Regions from separate parts of the Serratia liquefaciens ATCC 27592 genome, predicted to be linked through region 2. Evidence: predicted binding sites of a transcription regulator. Region 2 holds the regulator's gene; the other holds the start of a gene.
What was found. Region 2 encodes PhoB, which activates phosphate uptake and scavenging genes when phosphate is short. Its sites were predicted from a motif close to CTGTCATAAAACTGNCNNAT; they were not measured.
Positions count from the first base shown of each region.

Region 1: the regulator PhoB is predicted to act here: its motif matches at 2,251-2,270, upstream of M495_RS23625 (MIP/aquaporin family protein).

Region 1 covers NC_021741.1:5,076,265-5,080,479, forward strand. Annotated here, with positions in the region: gene hslU (HslU--HslV peptidase ATPase subunit) at 1-76, shown strand, start outside; gene M495_RS23605 (1,4-dihydroxy-2-naphthoate polyprenyltransferase) at 168-1,085, shown strand; gene rraA (ribonuclease E activity regulator RraA) at 1,166-1,651, shown strand; gene zapB (septal ring assembly protein ZapB) at 1,708-1,947, opposite strand; gene M495_RS23625 (MIP/aquaporin family protein) at 2,487-3,332, shown strand; gene glpK (glycerol kinase GlpK) at 3,378-4,215, shown strand, end outside.
Region 2 covers NC_021741.1:962,733-966,947, reverse strand. Annotated here, with positions in the region: gene M495_RS04445 (PstS family phosphate ABC transporter substrate-binding protein) at 11-949, opposite strand; gene phoR (phosphate regulon sensor histidine kinase PhoR) at 964-2,280, opposite strand; gene phoB (phosphate response regulator transcription factor PhoB) at 2,305-2,994, opposite strand; gene sbcD (exonuclease subunit SbcD) at 3,219-4,215, shown strand, end outside.

The DNA of each region.
Region 1 (4,215 bases), 1.1 Mb from region 2:
AATTGATGCGGATTACGTACGTAATCATCTGGATGAACTGGTAGCGGATGAAGATTTGAGTCGTTTTATCCTATAATCGCTCAATCATGTCCAGTCAGTCATCTGTGGGAGGCATTGCCTCCCACAATTATTTCTAACGGACACAGCCACTAACTCTGAAGCGAAAAATGAGCTCATCAACTACCACCTCCCCGGCCAGAGCCTGGCTTGAAAGTTTACGACCGCGCACCCTGCCGCTGGCCTTTGCCTCGATCGTCGTCGGTTCCGCCATTGCCGCCTGGCAAGGCAGCCTGAAACCCGGCGTGGCGCTGCTGGCACTCCTGACTGCTGGCCTGCTGCAAATCCTCTCCAACCTGGCGAACGACTATGGCGATGCGGTAAAAGGCAGCGATAAAGAAGATCGCATCGGGCCGTTGCGCGGCATGCAGAAAGGCATGATCACCCAGGCACAAATGAAGCGCGCGCTGGTGGTGACGGTAGTATTGATCGCGATTGCCGGCTGTTCATTGATCGCCGTGGCCTGCGAACAACCCAGCGACGTGGTGGGCTTCCTGGTGCTGGGCGGGCTGTCTATCGTCGCCGCCATTACCTATACCGTCGGCACCAAACCCTATGGCTATCTGGGGCTGGGCGATATTTCGGTGCTGGTGTTCTTCGGCTGGCTGAGCGTAGCGGGCACCTACTACCTGCAAACCCATGCGTTCGACAGTATCGTGATGTTGCCGGCCACGGCCTGCGGCCTGCTGGCCACCGCGGTGCTGAACATCAATAATTTGCGCGATATCGAAAGCGACCGCGCCAACGGCAAAAATACGCTGGCAGTACGCCTTGGGCCACAGAATGCACGCTATTACCACGTGGCGCTGCTGATCGGCGCAGTAGCCTGCTTCGCGCTGTTCACGCTGCTTAACCTGCATAGTCCGTGGGGCTGGCTGTTTGTCCTGGCTATCCCGTTACTGGTGCGCCACGGCCTGCGCGTGTTACGCGATCCAACGCCGGCAGGCATGCGCCCGATGCTGGAACATATGGTCAAAGCGGCGCTGTTGGCCAATGTGTTGTTCGCGATTGGCGTGGTGCTCAGTTAGCCATCGAACTGATGATTTTGCCAACAGGGCGGATAAAGGGATATACTGGTTATTCCAGCGGCAAACAGACGTAAAATCCTATGAAATACGATACTTCCGAACTTTGCGACATCTATCATGAAGAGGTAAACGTTGTTGAACCTCTATTCTCCAATTTTGGCGGGCGTACTTCATTTGGCGGGCAAATCACTACGGTGAAATGCTTTGAGGATAACGGCCTGTTATTCGAGCTGCTTGAAGAAAACGGTCGCGGCCGTGTTCTGGTGATTGATGGCGGTGGTTCGGTTCGCCGTGCCCTGATCAACGCAGAACTGGCGCGCTTGGCTACCCAGAACGAATGGGAAGGCATCGTGGTTTACGGTGCGGTACGCCAGGTGGACGATCTGGAAGAACTGGACATCGGCATTCAGGCGATGGCGGCCATTCCGGTCGGCGCAGCCAGTGAAAGCATCGGCGAAAGCGACATCCGCGTAAACTTTGGCGGCGTGACCTTCTTCTCCGGCGATCATCTGTATGCCGACAACACCGGTATTATTCTGTCCGAAGACCCGCTCGATATAGAGTAATCTTCCGACATGAAAAAGGGCGCCTCAGGCGCCCTTTTCGATCGTGCAATACGGAATCAGACTTCTTCCATTTTGCCCAACAGCGCGCGCAGGCGGTCTTGCCATACGTGCTGCTCTTCTTTCAGTTGCTGGTTCTCGCGTACCAGCGATTCCTGGTTGCCGGAGGCAGCCTGAACTTCCTGAGACAGAGTATTGTTTTTTTCTTTCAGCTCTTCAATTTCCATCTGCAGCAGGGTGATGGTATCGATCGCCTGCTGAACTTTTGATTCCAATTTCTCAAATACTTCAAATGACATTCTTCAGTCCCCTCATGATAGCAAGGCGTACATCTATAGGTAACGGCCGCAACTCAGGTTGCAACTGCTGCGAATATGCATCGCGCCAAGTGACACACGCTTTTATTGAAAATAACGCGCCTGTCTCGATAAAACGCTTCTTTCGATAAAAACGATTGTAAGTAGCCTGTCCCCGGCTGTCTAGCAACATCCGGCTCATCGCGCAGTCTGTTGCAATTTTCCTGCCCCCACCATCAGCAAAAACCGAAAATGCCTCTCGGTCATAAATTGATTTGTTAACAGTCGGGGATAAAAGCACTGGTCAGATCACAGTTTTATGGAGCAGAAAGAACACAAAACGACGCGAATTCGCTCAATTTTATGACGAAGCACACACATTTTGATTTCGCTATTTCTCGTTTATGTTCGTTAACGATAAATTTACATCACGTCCTCAATTAATAATTGGACGAGATGAAAAAAACTGTACCCCTAGGACGGATCGATACACCTTCCGAGCCTATAAACCTATAACCGCCGTTTTGCAGGACAACAACATTATGAGCCAAACCACCAGTCCGACCCTAAAAGGCCAGTGCATCGCTGAGTTCCTCGGCACCGGTCTGTTGATCTTTTTTGGCGTAGGCTGCGTTGCCGCGCTGAAACTGGCAGGCGCCAGCTTCGGCCAATGGGAAATCAGTATCATTTGGGGCCTAGGCGTCGCCATGGCCATCTATCTGACCGCTGCCATCTCCGGCGCGCACCTCAACCCGGCCGTGACCATTGCGCTGTGGTTGTTCGCCTGCTTTGACGGACGCAAAGTACTGCCTTACATTGTCGCGCAGATCGCCGGAGCCTTCTGTGCAGCAGCCCTGGTCTACGGGTTGTACTACAACCTGTTCTTCGATTTCGAAGCGGCCAATCATATGGTACGCGGCAGCGACGAAAGCCTGGCCCTGGCCGGCATCTTCTCTACCTACCCGAATGCGCACATTTCCGTTGGCCAGGCGTTCCTGGTTGAAACGGTCATTACCGCAATCCTGATGTGCCTGATCCTGGCACTGACCGATGACGGCAACGGCATCCCGCGCGGCCCGTTGGCCCCGCTGTTGATCGGTATTCTGATTGCCGTGATCGGCGCCTCTATGGGACCATTAACTGGCTTTGCGCTGAACCCGGCGCGTGACTTCGGCCCGAAAATGTTCGCTTATCTGGCCGGCTGGGGCAAAGTGGCCTTCACCGGTGCGCGTGATATTCCGTACTTCCTGGTGCCAATCTTTGGTCCAATCATCGGTGCCTGCCTGGGTGCCTTCGGCTACCGCATGCTCATTGGCCGCAATCTGCCGTGTGACGTTTGTGTAGACGAAGAACAACCCGCCGCCAAGGCCCAGCAGCGTAAAGCGTGATTGGCACAGTTTTAAAACGGTTAACAACACAGCAGGACTAAGATCATGACTGTAGAAAAAAAATACATTGTTGCTCTCGACCAGGGTACCACCAGTTCACGTGCCGTAGTGCTCGACCACGATGCCAACATTGTTGCGGTATCCCAGCGCGAGTTCACGCAGATTTACCCAAAAGCCGGCTGGGTTGAGCATGATCCTATGGAGATCTGGTCATCACAGAGCTCCACGCTGGTGGAAGTGCTGGCGAAAGCCGATATCAATTCCGATCAGATCGCCGGTATCGGCATCACCAACCAGCGTGAAACCACCATCGTCTGGGAAAAAGAGACCGGCAAACCAATTTACAACGCCATCGTCTGGCAATGCCGCCGCACCGCCGACATCTGCGAAAAGCTCAAGCGTGACGGCCTGGAAGAATACATCCGTCACAACACCGGCCTGGTGGTTGACCCGTACTTCTCCGGCACCAAGGTAAAATGGATCCTCGACAACGTTGAAGGCGCCCGCGAACGCGCCAAACGCGGCGAGCTGCTGTTCGGTACCGTCGATACCTGGCTGGTGTGGAAAATGACCCAAGGGCGGGTGCATGTGACCGATTACACCAACGCCTCACGTACCATGATGTTCAACATCCATGAGCTGGATTGGGATGACCGCATGCTGGAAGCGCTGGATATCCCACGCGCCATGCTGCCTAAAGTCCGTCCTTCTTCTGAAGTGTATGGCCAGACCAACATCGGTGGTAAAGGCGGTACGCGTATTCCTATCGCCGGTATCGCCGGTGACCAGCAGGCGGCGCTGTACGGCCAGCTGTGCGTTCAACCGGGCATGGCGAAAAACACCTACGGAACCGGCTGCTTCCTGCTGATGAACACCGGTAAAG
Region 2 (4,215 bases):
AGAGGCAGGCTTATTGCAGGCCCAGCGCCAGGCGGGTTTTCTGCAGAGTCTGAGGCGGCAGTGGCAGATAGCCGTCGTGATTGACCAGATTTTGCCCGGTGTCCGACAGCACGCGATCGAGAAATGCCGCCGTCAGCGGCTCCAGCGGCTGGTTGGGCGCTTTATTAATGTAAATATACAGATAGCGCGACAACGGATAGCTGCCGTTACGCACGTTGGCGTCATTTGGCGTCACATAGTTTTGGCCGGTCTCCGCTAACGGCAACAGCCGTACGCCGCTGGCGCGAAAACCGATGCTGGCATAGCCGATACTGTTCAGCGAACCGGCCACCGCCTGCACGACTGAAGCCGAGCCCGGCAGCTCATTGACGCGCGGCATAAAATCGCCGCCGCACAGCGCACGCAGTTTGAAATAGCCGTAGGTGCCGGAGGCCGAATTACGTCCAAAACGTTGCAGCGCACGCTGTTGCCAATCACCGGCCAGCCCCAGTTCCCCCCACCTCGTCAGAGGCTGGCTCTCGCCACAGCGCAGAGTCGCGGAGAAAATTCGGTCGAGCTGCTGCAGATTTAGACCGCGCAGCGGATTGTCCTGATGCACCAGCACCACCAGCGCATCGACCGCGACCGGTACCGCCAACGGCGCATAACCGTAACGATGCTCGAATGCAGAGACTTCCGCGGCCTTCATCGGGCGACTCATCGGGCCAAGCTGCGCTGCACCAGCCGCCAATGCGGTTGGCGCCGTGGAGGAACCGGCGGCCTGGATTTGCAGATTAACGTTGGGATAATGCTGGCTGAAGTCCTGCGCCCACAGCGCCATCAGGTTCGCCAGCGTATCGGAGCCGACGCTAGACAGGTTGCCGGACAGCATGCCATCCGGCTGTGCCAGCGCGCCTCGGCTTGCCAACAGCGCCAGGCAAAGCAACAGCCCTCGGGTGATTCGGATCATGCCAGCCTCTCGCGTTAATTTTTCACCGCATTCTCTGACAAAGCTGCGGGAACAATCAACCGGTTAGGCAAGGTAAAGATAAATCGGGTGCCGATGCCCTGCTCGCTAAGGATCTCCAGCCGCGCATCGTGGTGACTGAGCGCATGCTTGACGATCGCCAACCCCAGCCCACTGCCGCCGGTCTGGCGTGAACGAGCTTTGTCAACGCGGTAGAAGCGTTCGGTCAAACGGGGAATATGTTCGGCCGCGATACCCGGCCCATTATCACTGACCTGAAACTGCGCGCCGCTTGGCGTCTGCTGCCAGCTGACCTCAATATTGGTGCCTTTCGGCGTATGATTGACGGCGTTATACACCAGATTCGACACCGCACTGCGAAGTTGGTCATCGTTACCGAACACTTTCAACTGCTCATTCACCCGGAAGGTGATTTCGTGGTTGCCGCCGCTCAGCGATTGCGCCTCACGTTGTAACACCCGCAACATCAGGGGGATATCAACCCGCTCGTTCATTTCAACGTTAGGCGCCGCCTCGATGCGCGACAGCGTCAGCAGTTGCTTGACCAGTCCGTCCATGCGGCGAGTCTGCTCCTGCATGGTGCCCAACGCCTTACCGCGCAGCGAACCATCCAGCTCTTCGTCGCTCATCATTTCCAGGTAACCCTGCAATACCGTCAGCGGCGTGCGCAGCTCGTGGCTGACGTTAGCGAAGAAGTTGCGCCGAGCCCCTTCCAGTTGACGCATCTGGGTCACATCGCGGGCTACCATCAATAATTGCCCTTCGGAGTAGGGCATCACACGAAACTCGACGTAATGCTCGTTATTCAGTTGCAGCGTCAAAGGGCGGGAGAACTCCTGCTGTTGCAGATAGTGACTGAACTCCGGATAACGCAACAGGTTGAGAATGTGCTGGCCATTGTCTTCCGGCCAGCGGAAACCCAGCAAATGCTGCGCCAGCCCGTTGCACCAAAAGATATTGCCTTCGACGGTAGTCATCACTACCGCATCGGGCAGCGATTCCGCTCCGCTACGGAAGCGTTTGATCAACAGCGCCAGCTCACGGCGCCGACGACGGTTCCGTTGCTGCATCTGATACAAGCCGTAAAACAGCGGTTCCCAGCTCCAGCGGCCAGGCGGCGGCGTCATGCTGCGGTCAACCCACAGCCAGTGGGAAAGTTTGAGTTGATTGTAGAAATTCCATACCAACGCCGCCAGCACGGAGGCCAGCAGCAGCCAGGGCAGATAACCGAAAATCAGCCCCAACAGTAAGGCAGGCAGGCAGAAAAGGGCCAGCTCCAGGGCCAGCCTCTTCCAGGATAGACGTTCTAACACGGCATATTCTCCAGCGCGGCGCGATCAGTAGCGCGTTGAGAATCGGTAGCCGGTGCCCCGAACGGTTTGAACCATTTTGTCATGACCACTGGTCTCTAACGCCTTACGGAGCCGACGGATGTGCACGTCAACGGTGCGGTCTTCCACATAAACGTTAGTGCCCCAGACGTGATTAAGCAACTGCTCACGGCTATAAACACGTTCAGGATGGGTCATAAAGAAGTGCAACAGCTTGAACTCGGTCGGCCCCATATCCAGCGCTTGTTCGTTAGCCATCACGCGGTGTGAGGAAGGGTCCAGGCTCAGCCCTTGCATTTCAATCACTTCTTCCACCGCCATCGGTGAAATACGGCGCATTACCGCCTTGATGCGCGCCACCAGTTCCTTCGGTGAGAAGGGTTTGGTGATGTAATCATCCGCCCCGACTTCCAGGCCGCGCACCCGGTCTTCTTCTTCACCGCGCGCGGTCAACATCATCACCGGAATATCGCGGGTCAGCGCTTCACGTTTCATATGTTTAATAAACTGAATGCCGGATCCCCCGGGTAACATCCAGTCGAGCAACACTAAATCAGGGAACGGCTCAGACAGGCGCGTCACGGCGCTGTCATAATCCTCAGCTTCCAACGGTTGGTAACCATTCTGTTCCAACACAAAGCACACCATCTCACGGATCGGCGCTTCGTCTTCCACCACCAGTATGCGTCTTGCCATCGTCAATCCTGCCAATGTGTTAGCGATCACAGTTGATTGCGGGCGCCATTATGCGTCAGTTTTGTGACACTTTTATGAAAAAAGCGGGCTGTTATAGGCAGTAAGCATAGCGATTATTTCCAACGTCAAAGAAAAATCATTCAGTTGTCATAATGATTGCGTCACGACAGCCGCCGCAACGCCCTTTATAATCACCGCCATTACCCTATCGCCCCGGGAGTGTCATGCGCCTGATCCACACCTCTGACTGGCATCTTGGCCAGTACTTTTTCACCAAAAGCCGCGCCGCCGAGCATCAGGCCTTTCTGCGCTGGCTGATCGAACAGATCGAACAACACCAGGTGGACGCGCTGATCGTCGCCGGGGATCTGTTCGATACCGGCTCGCCGCCAAGCTACGCCCGCGAGCTGTATAACCGCTTCGTGGTGGAACTGCAGCGTACCGGCTGCCAGTTGGTGGTGTTGGGCGGCAATCACGACTCCGTGGCCACCTTAAATGAATCGCGTGAATTACTTTCCTGCCTGAATACCACCGTGATCGCCAATGCGCAGAGCGAAATCGAACAACAGGTGCTGGTGCTGAATCAACGCGACGGCCAACCGGGTGCGGTATTGTGCGCCATTCCTTTTCTGCGCCCGCGCGATCTGCTCACCAGCCGCGCCGGTGAGTCCGGGGTGCAAAAACAGCAGGCGCTGCAAGAGTCTATCGCCGACCACTATCACACCCTGTACCAGGCCGCCTGTGCGCGCCGTGATGCGCTGGGCTTGCCGCTGCCCATCGTCGCTACCGGCCATCTGACCACCGTCGGCGTCACCACGTCCGACTCGGTGCGCGACATCTATATTGGTACGCTGGACGCCTTCCCCGCACAAGCGTTCCCGCCGGCCGATTACATCGCGCTGGGGCATATTCATCGCGCGCAAAACGTCGCCAAATCTGAACATATTCGCTACAGCGGCTCCCCTATCCCGCTCAGTTTTGACGAGTTGGGCAAGGCCAAAAGCGTGTTTATGGTGGATTTCGCGGCGGGTGCCCTGCAGCAAGTCAGCGCGTTGGAGATCCCAAGCTTCCAACCAATGCAGCTCATTAAGGGAGATTTGGCGCAGATCGAGCAACAATTACGGCTGTTCGCCGATTATCAGGGTGAATTACCGGTATGGCTGGATATCGAAGTGGCGACCCAGGATTACCTTAGCGACATTCAGCGTCGCATTCAGCTGC